Regions from separate parts of the Gracilimonas sp. genome, predicted to be linked through region 2. Evidence: riboswitches for the same ligand, from Rfam matches in the RefSeq annotation. Region 2 holds a riboswitch; the other holds the start of a gene.
What was found. A riboswitch is a leader RNA that binds a small molecule or an ion and turns the genes downstream of it on or off. The one in region 2 is predicted to bind S-adenosylmethionine.
Positions count from the first base shown of each region.

Region 1: linked by a shared signal. The riboswitch ahead of RIB15_RS03030 (CoA-binding protein) and the one ahead of RIB15_RS13270 (homocysteine S-methyltransferase family protein) in region 2 are both predicted to bind S-adenosylmethionine.

Region 1 is NZ_JAVJQO010000003.1:123,371-129,811, reverse strand. It holds gene metX (homoserine O-acetyltransferase MetX) at 1-783, opposite strand, end outside; gene RIB15_RS03040 (OsmC family protein) at 838-1,377, opposite strand; gene RIB15_RS03035 (O-acetylhomoserine aminocarboxypropyltransferase/cysteine synthase family protein) at 1,491-2,819, opposite strand; gene RIB15_RS03030 (CoA-binding protein) at 3,044-3,526, opposite strand; SAM riboswitch class I at 3,804-3,936, opposite strand; gene era (GTPase Era) at 4,422-5,309, opposite strand; gene mutS (DNA mismatch repair protein MutS) at 5,488-6,441, opposite strand, start outside.
Region 2 is NZ_JAVJQO010000008.1:439,722-446,162, forward strand. It holds gene metH (methionine synthase) at 1-863, opposite strand, end outside; gene RIB15_RS13270 (homocysteine S-methyltransferase family protein) at 978-1,994, opposite strand; SAM riboswitch class I at 2,045-2,156, opposite strand; gene RIB15_RS13275 (BamA/TamA family outer membrane protein) at 2,331-3,992, opposite strand; gene RIB15_RS13280 (hypothetical protein) at 4,148-4,510, opposite strand; gene speE (polyamine aminopropyltransferase) at 4,725-5,576, opposite strand; gene speD (adenosylmethionine decarboxylase) at 5,669-6,073, opposite strand; gene RIB15_RS13295 (type III PLP-dependent enzyme domain-containing protein) at 6,373-6,441, shown strand, end outside.

The DNA of each region.
Region 1 (6,441 bases), on a different contig from region 2:
CATTGCTTTAGAAAGGATGATGTAGGTGTTCGCATCAAATCGATCGACCAGTTTTTCTCCCTGGTAATTCAGGTATGATTCTACCTGGTAAATATCTTTCTCGGGATGAATTTCCCTGCCAAATTTCTGCTCATAATTTTCGGGGGTGCGGTAGGTGATCATGGCCATAGCCCGAGCAGCTGAAAGACCTTTTTTGGGTGGATTTTCCTGCTTATAAAATCCGTCATTCCAGTTTTTATCGGCATAGATAGCAAGCCGTTGCGCCTGACTGATTCCAATAGCCCAGGGAGAATGCGCTTTTCCCATTGCAAATAAGGCAGCAGATTGAACGCGTTTATCCATAATAGCAAACTCAAGAGCTGTCATTCCACCCAGAGAGCCACCCACAACCAACTCAATACCGTTTATCTCAAGTTCGTTTAACAGTTTTTGGTTAAACCGCACGATATCCCGGATGGTGATTTCGGGAAAATCAGCCTGCCAGTTTTTGCCGGTTTCAGGGTTGATGCTGGTTGGGCCAGTTGATCCACAGCAACTTCCCAGAATGTTAGTGCAAATAATGAAATGCTTGTCTGGATTGATGGTTTTATCAGATCCAATCAAACCGCCAAACCAAATATCAGCATCCGGGTTTCCGGTCAAAGCATGACAAATAAAGACCACATTATCTTTGTTTTCATTGAGTGTTCCCCAGCTTCGGTAAGCAATTTTGGGATTATGCAATTCCACTCCGGATTCAGTGGTAAATGAAGTTTTAAAAGTATGTATTTCAGGTTTCGCCATTCAAATTTATGATTAAAAAAGAAAGAGACGGAATATGAATTCCGTCCCTTTTGGTTAATTACTTATATAGGTTACCTCACCAGAAACAGGAACCGGTTTTGAAATTATATCCAATACCGGGCAATTGTCGATAGAAAGATCTTTCAGCTTTTGAAGCTTAACCGGATCATTTTCTTCGGTTTCAATAAACGTTTGATAACGAACATTGGTGAATCCGGGCCTTGCATCGGAGAGATTGAAAAATCCATGTAAGTCCAAATCTCCGGATACATCCACTTTTACCGATTTCAGGTCGATACCTAGTTGACCGGCATGGGCCTTAATCACGATTTCCTGGCAAGCGGCTAAGGCTCCCAATACATATTCAACGGGATTGGGTCCCTCATTCTCGCCTCCAAGGCTTTCCGGCTCATCCGATATAAATTCAAAATCGCGAGCTTTGATTTCGGAATGAAATCCGCGCTCAAGCTTAGAATTCACAGAGAAAGTGACGGCTGCATTCCCGGCATCCTCTTTTACAGCGTTGATGACACCAGTTATGGCATCATGCAGCTTTTTTTCAGTTTCTGGTTTTGTGGTTGTTACAGTGCTCATTGGTTGTGTATTTTAGTAGTTCGAGTGATCGTTCACAGACTTTCTGTGAATGGTTGTAAGTAGAGGGAGCGAGGCCTAAACTCGCTCCCTTTTTTGTTTTGAGTAGTGGACGATTAGGCAGGTACTTTAATTTTTGCGAATGCCTTTTCGAAATCCTCGACGATGTCGTCGATATGCTCGATTCCCACTGATACGCGAATCAGGTCTCCTTTCACGCCGCTTGCCTGCTGCTCACTTTCTGTGAGCTGTTGGTGTGTGGTTGAGGCAGGATGAATAACCAATGTCTTGGCATCACCTACATTGGCCAGGTGACTGGATAGTTGTACGTTTTCAATGAAATCACGCGCTGCATCATATCCGCCTTTCACGCCAAAGGTAAATACAGAACCGAAATGGCCTTCTTTAAGATATTTCTTCGCACGCTCGTGATAATCATGCTCAGGCAAGCCGGTAAAATTAATCCAGTCAACTGCCTCGTGATCTTTCAGCCAGTTAGCCAGTTTTATAGCATTTTCATTGTGGCGTTCAACTCGCAGGGATAGAGTTTCTAATCCCTGAAGTAACAGGAAGCTGTTGAATGGGGATTGAGCCGGACCAAAATCACGAAGCCCTTCAACCCGTGCACGGATGGCAAAAGCAATGTTGCCAAAAGGACCGTCTTCGCCGAATACTTCCCAGAAATTTAGACCATGGTAGGAAGGAGATGGTTCACTGAAGCCAGGAAATTTTCCATTGCCCCAATTGAAGTTACCCCCGTCTACAATTACACCTCCGATGGATGTTCCATGTCCGCCAATCCACTTGGTGGCAGAAGCCGTTACTACATTGGCTCCGTGCTTCAGCGGTTGAACGAGAGCTCCGCCAGCGCCAAAGGTGTTGTCTACTACAAGTGGGATATTGTTTTCCTTGGCCAGGGCAGACAATCCTTCAAAATCAGCCACGTTTCCACGTGGGTTACCGATGGATTCCACATAAATGGCTTTGGTATTTTCATCGATGTGCTTAGCAAAAGCTTCTACAGTGTCTTCTTCAGCAAAATGTACATCGATACCTAAGCGGGGGAGTGATACTTTGAATTGATTGTACGTTCCGCCGTAGAGATTCTGAGTAGCTACGATATTATCGCCAGCTTGGGCAAGGTTTGTAATTGCCAAAAACTGTGCGGCCTGCCCGGAAGCTGTAGCCAATGCAGCTGTTCCGCCCTCAAGAGCAGCCAGCCTGTTTTCGAAAACATCATTGGTTGGGTTCATGATCCGGGTATAAATATTGCCGAATTCACGAAGGGCAAAAAGGTTAGCTGCGTGCTCTGTGTCATCAAAGTTAAAAGAAGTAGTTTGATAAATAGGCACAGCTCTTGATCCGGTTGCCGGATCAGGTTCCTGTCCTGCGTGAAGTTGCAGGGTTTCAAACTTATAGTCGCGTTGTTCTTTTTCGTTACTCATGGTTAGTTGGTTTTTCGAGTGAGTGTTGTTGAGTTTATTGTTTTAGAAATTTATATAAGTCCGTCATTGAGAGAGATTCAACGACCAGCGGGAGTAAATCTCGTGGCAATCTCCTGGAAACGAAATCCTAAACTTATTCAGAGAGATTGCTTTGTAGTTAAACAGAAAGCTGGAATTCAAAATCATAGCTCCTCGTGATGACGATATGTTTGTTACAGAGTCCATTAGTTGGTTTCTTTTTTAGGTCGGATCAAAAACTGATGATCGACCTTGATACATCGTTTTTGGACGTATTGAATCCCTTTTTCTTCTACTTTCTTGCGTATTTCAGGATGATCGCCCGTTCCCAGTTGTAGCCAGATTACTTTTGGATTGATCTTAAGTGCTTCATCAACTACTTCCGGGATATCCTCCGGTCGGCGAAATACATCAACTACATCTACCGGGAAAGGGATACTTGCCAAATCGGGATAGCTTTTTTCACCCAGAATCTCATCGGCTCCGGGATTTACAGGGACAATTTGATATCCTGCTTCTTTTAGATAGCGGGCCACATACTGGCTATCGCGATGCCGGTTTCTGGAAATTCCGACCATGGCAATAGTTTTGACTTCATCCAGAAGTTCTTCCACCTCGTCGGTTTCTTTTGAGAGCTCTTTATCGGCCCTCATCTTTTTTAAATACCAGTCGTTATATGTTTTTCGCATGTTATCTAATTCAAAAAATCTAAATCAATTTGTCATCGCGAGGAGTATCTTTGTTTTATTATGGCTTCTTTTCTTTCCGACGATGCGATCTCCCTGAACTATTTGGAATCTCTTTTCAGGGAGATTGCTTCGTCGTTGTATTTCCGAAGTCTGAATTCAACGTTTGGGCTCCTCGCAATGACAGCCCTAAGCGGATCAAAATTCATTAAAACAAAAAAAGCCTCTTTCAGAGATGAATCCGAAAGAGGCTTTTAATATCAAAACCAATATCTGTTCGAACTCATCTTTTCCCCGGATCTTTACAGACCGGAGACAGGATGTAGCACCTTTCATCCCACATAACAAAATTATGTGCGACGCGGTTGCCAAGGCTTCAAAGGACCTGATCCCTCCACCTTTCGTAATGAGAATGCAACTATTGTAAAAGAACGAACGAAACTTAATCCAACAAAAAAGCCCTTCTGAGTTGCATTCAAAAGGGCTTATCTAAAATCTTTTCTTTATATCATCGCCCTTATGTCTGCGTCATGCACATACACATGCAACACATCATTGGACAAGAGCTGATAATATTTTGTTGAGTTAATTTCATTGCCCTAATGTTAAGGGTAGATAACGGAAGGCGCAAATTATTTTTTGATGGAACAGGGATGACACTGATATTACGGGTTGGCACAGATTTTAAATGGTTATTCTTTTTTGAACTTAACGCAGCTTTAAAAATCTTTTCAATCTCAAATAAACTAAAATCTTTAAAGCGATTTTTTTAGATAATTAAATCTTAAATAAGGGCTAAGGAGAGTGTGAAATGCATAAGAATTTATCAGGATAACCATTTAATGAAAATACGCCAATTTAATGAAAATACGCCAATCCGCGTCGTCCGTGTTCCATATCAATATCCCAGGTTTCGAACCCAGCCTTCTTTCTCTCTCCACTTTTCGCGGACCTTCACATGAAGCTCTAAATACACCTGCTTACCAATAAACTCTTCAATCGACTTTCGGGCTTCAATTCCCAGTTCCTTAATAGCAGAACCACCTTTCCCAATCAGCATGCCTTTTTGTGATTTTTGGTTAACAATGATGTCGGCATGGATACGATCGAGGTCGACTTCCGCATCATAAGAAACAACTTCTACTGTGCAGGAATACGGAATTTCCTGGTGAAATTGCAGGAATATTTGCTCGCGAATGAGCTCAGAAACAAAGAAACGAACAGGGTGTTCACTCAGGTCTTCTTTGGGGTAGAAGGGAGGTCCGGGCAATAATCCTTTTTTAATTTCTTCCATCAGTTCAGTCACTCCGGTTCCCATGGTAGCTGAGGTATAATGAACAGATCGGATTTTCATTTTCGATTCCAACTCAGCAACAGATTTTTCAGCCTTATCCTGATTCGCTACGTCCATTTTATTTACTACCAAATAAATCGGCTTGTTAATGGACTTGATGAGATTCACGACATCATCAGGGGGATGAGTATCCATAGGATCATGAATGAACAAAATAAGATCGGCATCTGAACGGGCTCGCTCCACCGTTTTCATCATGGCTTTTTGGAGCTCATACTTTGGGCTAATGACTCCCGGTGTATCAAGAAAAACAATCTGGGAGTTCTCATCTGAAAAAATTCCCACAATCTGGTGTCTGGTGGTCTGAGCCTTATGTGTGGTAATAGAAATCTTGGCACCCAGAATGTTATTCATCAAGGTAGACTTTCCTGCATTCGGCTTACCAATGATGGCTACATATCCGGATTTGTGGGGTTTGGTTTCTTCTGTCATATACTTATGGTTGTCATCGCGAGGAGCATCAAAGTTGAAATTCTATTTTAAAATCTTTTCGACGCTGCGATCTCCCTGAACTATTTGGGATGTTACAATCGGGAGATTGCTTCGTCGTTAAACAACTTATGCCTGGTTTACAATTCAGTCTCCTCGCAATGACGGTTTAATTCTTCTTCTAATCAACCAGTCTTTTGAGTTCTGTAATCAGCATCAGCGCTTCGATCGGGGTCATACGGTTTGGATCGGTGGCTTCGAGCTTATTCAATACCGTTTCAATTCTTGGATCTACATGCGTTTGAAACATCGTCATCTGAGAGGTTTCAGGTTGTTTATCTACTTTTTCTGAAAGATTTTTAGCGGCTTCTTTTTTGGATGAAGCCTCTTTCTCAATAGTCCCGTTTTTATTGGTGATGTCGAGACTGTGACTTTCGAGATTTTTGAGAATTTCCTTAGCTCGCTCAATCACAACTTGCGGAAGCCCAGCCATATCTGCGACTTGAATTCCATAACTGTGATCGGCTCCGCCCGGAATGAGTTTTCGCAGAAATACCACTTTTCCATCATGTTCCTTTACCTGCACGTTGTAGTTTTTGGTACGCTCATACATTTGCTCCAGCTCATTCAGCTCATGATAATGAGTAGCAAAGAGCGTTTTCGCAGCAACAGGTGCGTGGTTATGAAGATACTCAGCCAGCGACCAGGCGATACTCAAACCATCAAAAGTGGAAGTGCCACGACCAACTTCATCCAGCAAAATCAAAGATCGTGGGGTAGCATTATTCAGAATATTGGCGGCTTCATTCATTTCAACCAGGAAGGTACTTTCTCCGGCGGCCAGGTTATCGGAAGCCCCAACGCGGGTAAAGATCTTATCAACCAAGCCAATTTTAGCTTCTTTAGCGGGCACAAAACTCCCGACTTGGGCAAGCAAAACAATCAGGCCGGTTTGGCGAAGAATGATACTTTTACCCGCCATATTCGGTCCGGTTATGATCAGGATTTGCTGCTCGTCATTATCCAGCTTAATATCATTCGGAATAAATGGCTCACCCATAGGCAGCGATTTTTCCACCACGGGATGACGACCTTTCTTGATATCAATTTCTTCATGATCACCCACTTCCGGTTT
Region 2 (6,441 bases):
TCAAAAAGTACATCCTCTACTCTTTCCAACAGATCTTCGGGAATATCATCATACACTTCCAATTGAGTTGGGTTGACGATTCCCATATCCATTCCGTGCTGAATACCGTGATATAGAAAAGCGGAGTGAATGGCCTCACGAACGCGATTATTCCCCCTGAAAGAGAAAGAAACGTTACTTACACCACCAATCACATGAGCTCCGGGAAGGTTCTCACGTATCCATTTAGCGGCATGAAAAAAATCAAGTGCGTTGCGACGATGCTCATCCATCCCGGTTGCTACCGGAAAGATATTAGGATCTAAAATTATGTCAGATGAGTCAAAGCCCACTTCTTTGGTGAGTAGTTTGTAGGCACGATCACAAATCTCCTTTCGCCTTGGCAGTGTATCAGCCTGACCTTCTTCATCAAAAGCCATGCATATAACTGCTGCTCCAAACCGACGAATAGTTTTAGCACGTCGCAGAAACTCCTCCTCGCCATCCTTGAGGCTGATGGAATTCACGACTCCTTTTCCCTGAATACATTTGAGTCCCGCCAGGATCACTTCCCACTTTGAGGAATCAACCATAATGGGAATTTTTGCGATATCAGGATCGGAGGCGATGAGATTGAGGAAGTTAGTCATTTCCTTAGCACTATCCAGCATTCCTTCGTCCATGTTGACGTCCAGAATCTGCGCCCCGCCCTGCACCTGATCCAGCGCTACTTTCAGTGCATTATCATATTCTTTATTCTTTATGTAATTCAGGAAAGTTCTTGAACCCGTTACATTTGTACGCTCTCCTACGTTTACAAAATTTGAATCCTTTGTAATAACAAGAGGCTCAAGCCCACTTAACTGTAGAGGTAGTGATTGCATATTTAATCGCAGAACGCGCAGAGTTGCGCAAAGGTTAAAGGGTTAACTGTAAGGCTGTTTTCGAGTGATTGATTCATTCTCTGTTCAATTTTACCAAAGATCTTCATATTCAATTCACGACTCCGCGAGCTTTGCGTCTTTGCGTTTAAGAATTCGAGGTTCATAATTCCGGGACAATTCGGCCATTTTTGAAATATGCGCGGGAGTAGTCCCGCAACACCCACCGAGAATATTCACCAGATTATCTTCAAGATATTTTTCCACTTCTTTACCCATAAGCTCTGGTCCCTGATCATATTCCCCAAACTCATTTGGTAGTCCGGCATTGGGATAAGCACTAACATAGAAATCAGACTTATCTGCCAGATTTTGGAGGTATGGCTGTAACTGCTTCGCTCCCAGCGCACAATTGAAACCTACACTTAGGATGGGTGCATGAGATACGGAAATTAAAAAAGCCTCCACGGTTTGACCTGAAAGCGTTCTTCCGGAGGCATCGGTAATCGTACCTGAAACCATGATGGGTAGTTCCTCACCGCGCTCATCAAAAAGCTCCTGTATGGCAAAAAGAGCGGCTTTAGCGTTCAGTGTATCGAAAATGGTTTCTACAAGCAGTAAATCCGCTCCGCCATCCATCAATCCTTTAGCTTGTTCTTTATAAGCTTCTGCCAGTTCATCGAAGGTAACAGCCCGATAGCCCGGATCGGTAACTTCTGGCGATATAGAAGCTGTCTTGTTTGTTGGCCCCATCGAACCTGCTACAAATCGTGGCTTATCCGGGTTTTGTTTGGTGAACTTGTCGGTAGCTTTTTTGGCAATCTCGGCTGACTTCAGATTCAACTCATAAACAACATGCTCCAGGTTATAATCGGCCTGGGCGATACGGGTTCCGCTGAAGGTATTGGTTTCCACGATATCAGCTCCGGCTTCGAGGTATTCTTCATGTATAGCCTGAATGATATCGGGCCGGGTCAGACTTAGTAAATCATTATTCCCTTTAAGATCATCAGTATGATCTTTGAACTGCTCACCCCTGAAATCAGCTTCTTCTAGCTTATAACGCTGAATCATGGTGCCCATGGCGCCATCAAGAATCAGAATTCGATCTTGTAATGCTTGTTTTATATTCACTCTTTCGATGTTGGATTAGCTTAAGCAGAAAGAGCGGAGAGTGATTAGCTCGCTTATCTTCCTCAGCATACGTATAGCTGAGTGGGATTTGGCACCTGCCCCTTTTCAGAAGTGGTTGCCAAGACGTCATCGGGCCCATCCCTCGGTCTTTCTTTATAAGCATTCAATAAATTCGAGTTGAATATAATAGTCTTTGGGGCGCAGAACAAGCCTCGAAATAGCCCATAATGAATATCCATTATCCATATACTCAACTTGGATATTCAATATTCCGTTTTGGAAATCAGACAATTTGAAGATCCTTCGAGTGTATTCGGAGGATGAAAATTACGAAACCTACAACTCCGTCCTTATCCCAAAATGTACCTTCCCATTACCTATGGATTCTTCTGGTGAAATCGCATAGGTAAATTTCAATCGGCCGATTTGAGTTTGGTAGCTGAGGCCAAATCCTGTGGAGAATAAATAATCTGTGATTCGAAAATCGTTGCTCATCTCGGTTAACAATTTCGGCCGTTGATAACCTCCCACTGCACCAAAACCAAACAAGTAAGACTGCCGGTTGAGTAAGAATCGGTATTCCACATCTCCCCAAAGCATCGTTCCCGCACGGAACTGTTGTTCGGCATAGCCCCGAAAGGAATTGGCTCCCCCGAATCGGGTTAAGTCGTTGGTAGTTATTTTCTCTGATTCCAGCAAAAACCCATGTAAAGAGGTAGCAATCACGCTTTTCTCAAAAATGGGGATGTAATTCCGGACAGTTAATTCGAGTATGTTCTGAGTGAAGGAGCTGCTGGAATCTTCTGACAGATCTTTATTTGCGATACCAAGCATTAACCGAACAGAACTTCCCGAAGTGGGCACATCGTAACGATCGAGATTGGTGTATTCAAAACCGAGTCGGGCCGTTCGCTTTTGTCCGTCTGGTTCTATGACCACAGGCAAATTATTTCCGGAAGTCGTACTCTGGAATCCCACTCCACCCATTAGTTTAAATCCCGCCCCCATCAGATAATATCCATCCAGTTCAAAATCCCGGGATTGATAGGTGGTATCGTTTTGGTACAGCTGGAATCCCGCTGAAACTCCCACTGGAATATTCCCGATCCAATCCTGTGAAGCTCCCAGGTTGAGCTGACTCGTTTCCGGCCGTAAGCGCTGGTAGCGGAAATCAAAGCCATTGCCCTGGGTAAGCACATTCCACAGCGAAAGTTCTGCATCACCTACAATTTGCCCGTTCCCGGCAGCATCCGGCACATATCCGATTAATCCATCAAACTGATTCAATGAGCGCTCTTCCATCTGAAAAATAATGACAGGCTCTCCATTTCGAAGATAGATTTGAGCCGGTTCAACAGCATTAAATAATCCGCTTGAGTTAAGGTTTGAACGCAAATATCTGAGATAATCAGGTGTAATAACTCTGGAAGAATTGTATCTGGAGATTTTTCTCAGATAATCCTGTGAGTTAACTTTCGCACCAGAAAAGTAGATTTCAGACTGTTCAATTCTAGCACCTGTTTCAATTACTACCTCAGCCTCAACTGTACAGCTAACAGAATCCGGCTTTAGCGAAATAATGGAAGCTTCTGCAAAAGGAAAGCCCTGATCCTGCAGCTGATAAATGAGTTCTGCAATCTCTGTTCTTAGAGCCTGATTTGAAAATGGAATTTCGGATTGATTAACAACCGAAGAATCCAGCTCACCCGCATATGTGACTTGTATTTCATTCAATTCAAATTCACAGTTTCGGTTGATAAACGCTTTATTTCCCTGAATACGATCAACGGAAGCGTTTAAGTATCCTTCTGCCGACAACCACCGAATCAGGATTTGTTCAACTGAGTTTTGACTTTGTATAAGTTGTGCCTGCACAGAATCGGGAAGCTGGATTTGTTTTCCACCTTCAAATACACGGAAATCCATAGATGAATTTTGGGCAAAAGCCAGCAAGGGCAAACAGATCAGTAAAGAGAAGAAACCAGCTTTCGATAACATGTCCCAAATCTACATTCTTTTTAAAACTTGTGCAGGGAATAGAATAGAACACGGATGAAACGGATTGAGCCGATAATCACTGAAAAAGAAGTCCTGTTTATTCGGCCTTAGAGGTTTTGAGACTGAGAATCAGAACTGGTTAAAATGAAATGTCACTAAAAGGAGTAGTACTTAAATTCTTCAATACCACAATTTAAATTTAGAGAGTCGGTATCTGTAATAAAGCCATTCTCCAGAATTTGTATATCTGGCTTTTCAAGCTGTACAATGAATGCTTCATGCACGTTCGGTGCCATACAGCGGGTTACACCAATCGGAAACCATGCTTGTTGTGGATGAAAATTACTTTTTATTAGCTCTTCCAAAATAGAACCAGCTCCTTCTTCCCACTTATTCATCGTGGAATCATAACGAACAAGGAAATAGACATCTTCTGAAGCATATATATCGACAGGAATATCTTGTGCACTGACAATTACCGGCTCAGGAACTTCAAGCGTTTGATCTTTAGTAATCAAATCACAAGCTGAAAAAAATACTAGGATTACAACGAGAATTCCCGTGTTTGGATATATTGAAAACCTCATGCAACCTCTTCTCTAAGTTATTTTTAAGGGTTCTCTTAGAATGTATCAAAACCTATCTGCTAAATAAAATAGAATAGACTATTACAAAAATCTCTTGAAGCATCGGGTACACAACCGAAGAGGTTCAACCCTTCACAAAAAAAGCCTACTGAATAATTTCCTTTACAAAATTAGGCAGAGCAAATGCTCCCTGATGAACGGCTTTATTGTAGTATTTAAGTTCATTCCCAAAACTGCTCAGTCCCTCTTCTACTCTAGTCAATACATCCTCAGCCTGTACTTTAATTCCTTTGGATGCATAAGCAAAAGACCACATTCCTGCCGGATATAACGGTATGTAGCCCAAATACATATCAGATTCAGTAAATACATCATTTAAAGCATCAAATACCTGTTTCATACTCTTGTGATAGTCTGCCACCCAGGGAGATTCCGTTTGAGCCGAAAGCACTCCATCCTCCTTTAGTGCATCAAAACAATATTGAAAAAATTCCTTCTCGAATAATCCTTCAGCCGGACCAACAGGATCTGACCCATCTATTATCACAACATCGTACTTGGCCCTGGCTGCTTTTACAAAAGCGATGCCATCTTCAAACAACACATTTAAGCGAGCGTCACCCCATGCCCCAACTCCCGGAAAGAATTCTTTGGACGCACGAACCACAGCTTCATCAATCTCCACCAAATCCAGATGCTTTACGGATGGGTGCCTGAGCACTTCCCGGGCCGTTCCTCCATCTCCACCACCAATAATGAGCACTTTCTCCGGGTTCGGATGGGCAAACATAACCGGATGAGCCACCATTTCATGATACACAAACTCATCTTTTTGAGAAAGCATCACCATCCCATCGATGGTCATCAGGTTCCCCCAGGTATCCGTTTCATAGACTTCCACTAACTGATAGTCCGTCTGTTCAGAAAATAACAGTTTCTCCAGACCAATGGTTAAGCCAGTTTTCTCGTGATAAAATTCATTGAATTGGATGGGCATGGTGGTATTAATCGTTTTTCATTATTCGGTAAAACGTTATCCATAAAACGAATAACGCTGAACTAATTCCTCGAGATATATCTATGTGTCAGTCAATTCTCCTGAACATTCACCGTAGGCTTGAAGAGTAATTTTTCGCCCTGTGGTACTTTAAATAAACCACGTTTCATTTCCATACTGCTCACATTTTGAGAGCCAAATGCTTCTTTAAGATACTCTTGTATTATCCATGGGTCGATAGTATCACCACAGGTGAATATATCTACAGCTGCATAGTTATACTCAGGCCATGTATGGATGGCTACATGAGACTCTGCAATCACTACCATACCGCTTACTCCATAAGGACTGAATTTGTGGAAGTTGTGCGAAATGATAGTTGCCCGGGCAGCTTTGGTTGCGCTGAGCATCGCTTCTTCGATGTATTCTACATCATTAATTTTTGCGCTTTCACAATCATAAAATTCTACTAAAATCTGTCGGCCAAGTGCTTCCAATCTTTATACAGGTCTGAAATTAAAAGTACAGTGAATGTGCTTCTTAACTAAAAGCGAAAATGTATTTCTTGGCTTGATGAAAGCCGATGATACTTTCTTTTTTAAAAGCAGAAATAAAGATACATATTTTTAAAGAAAATCAATGTTATGCTCTTTTAAATGTTTTATAAAACTCTCATCAACCCTTATTAACAAATTGTCAAAACCCATAATCAGGGTTAAAAATAATAGTGAATTATATTTTATATTAGTCGCCCCTTTGATTTACATTATTCCGTTTTTAAACCCCTTATTATTTAATGAAGAATAACTATTACGAATTAATCGATCAGACGTATCACTTCCCTCAGAATGGTTTTAACCTGGTT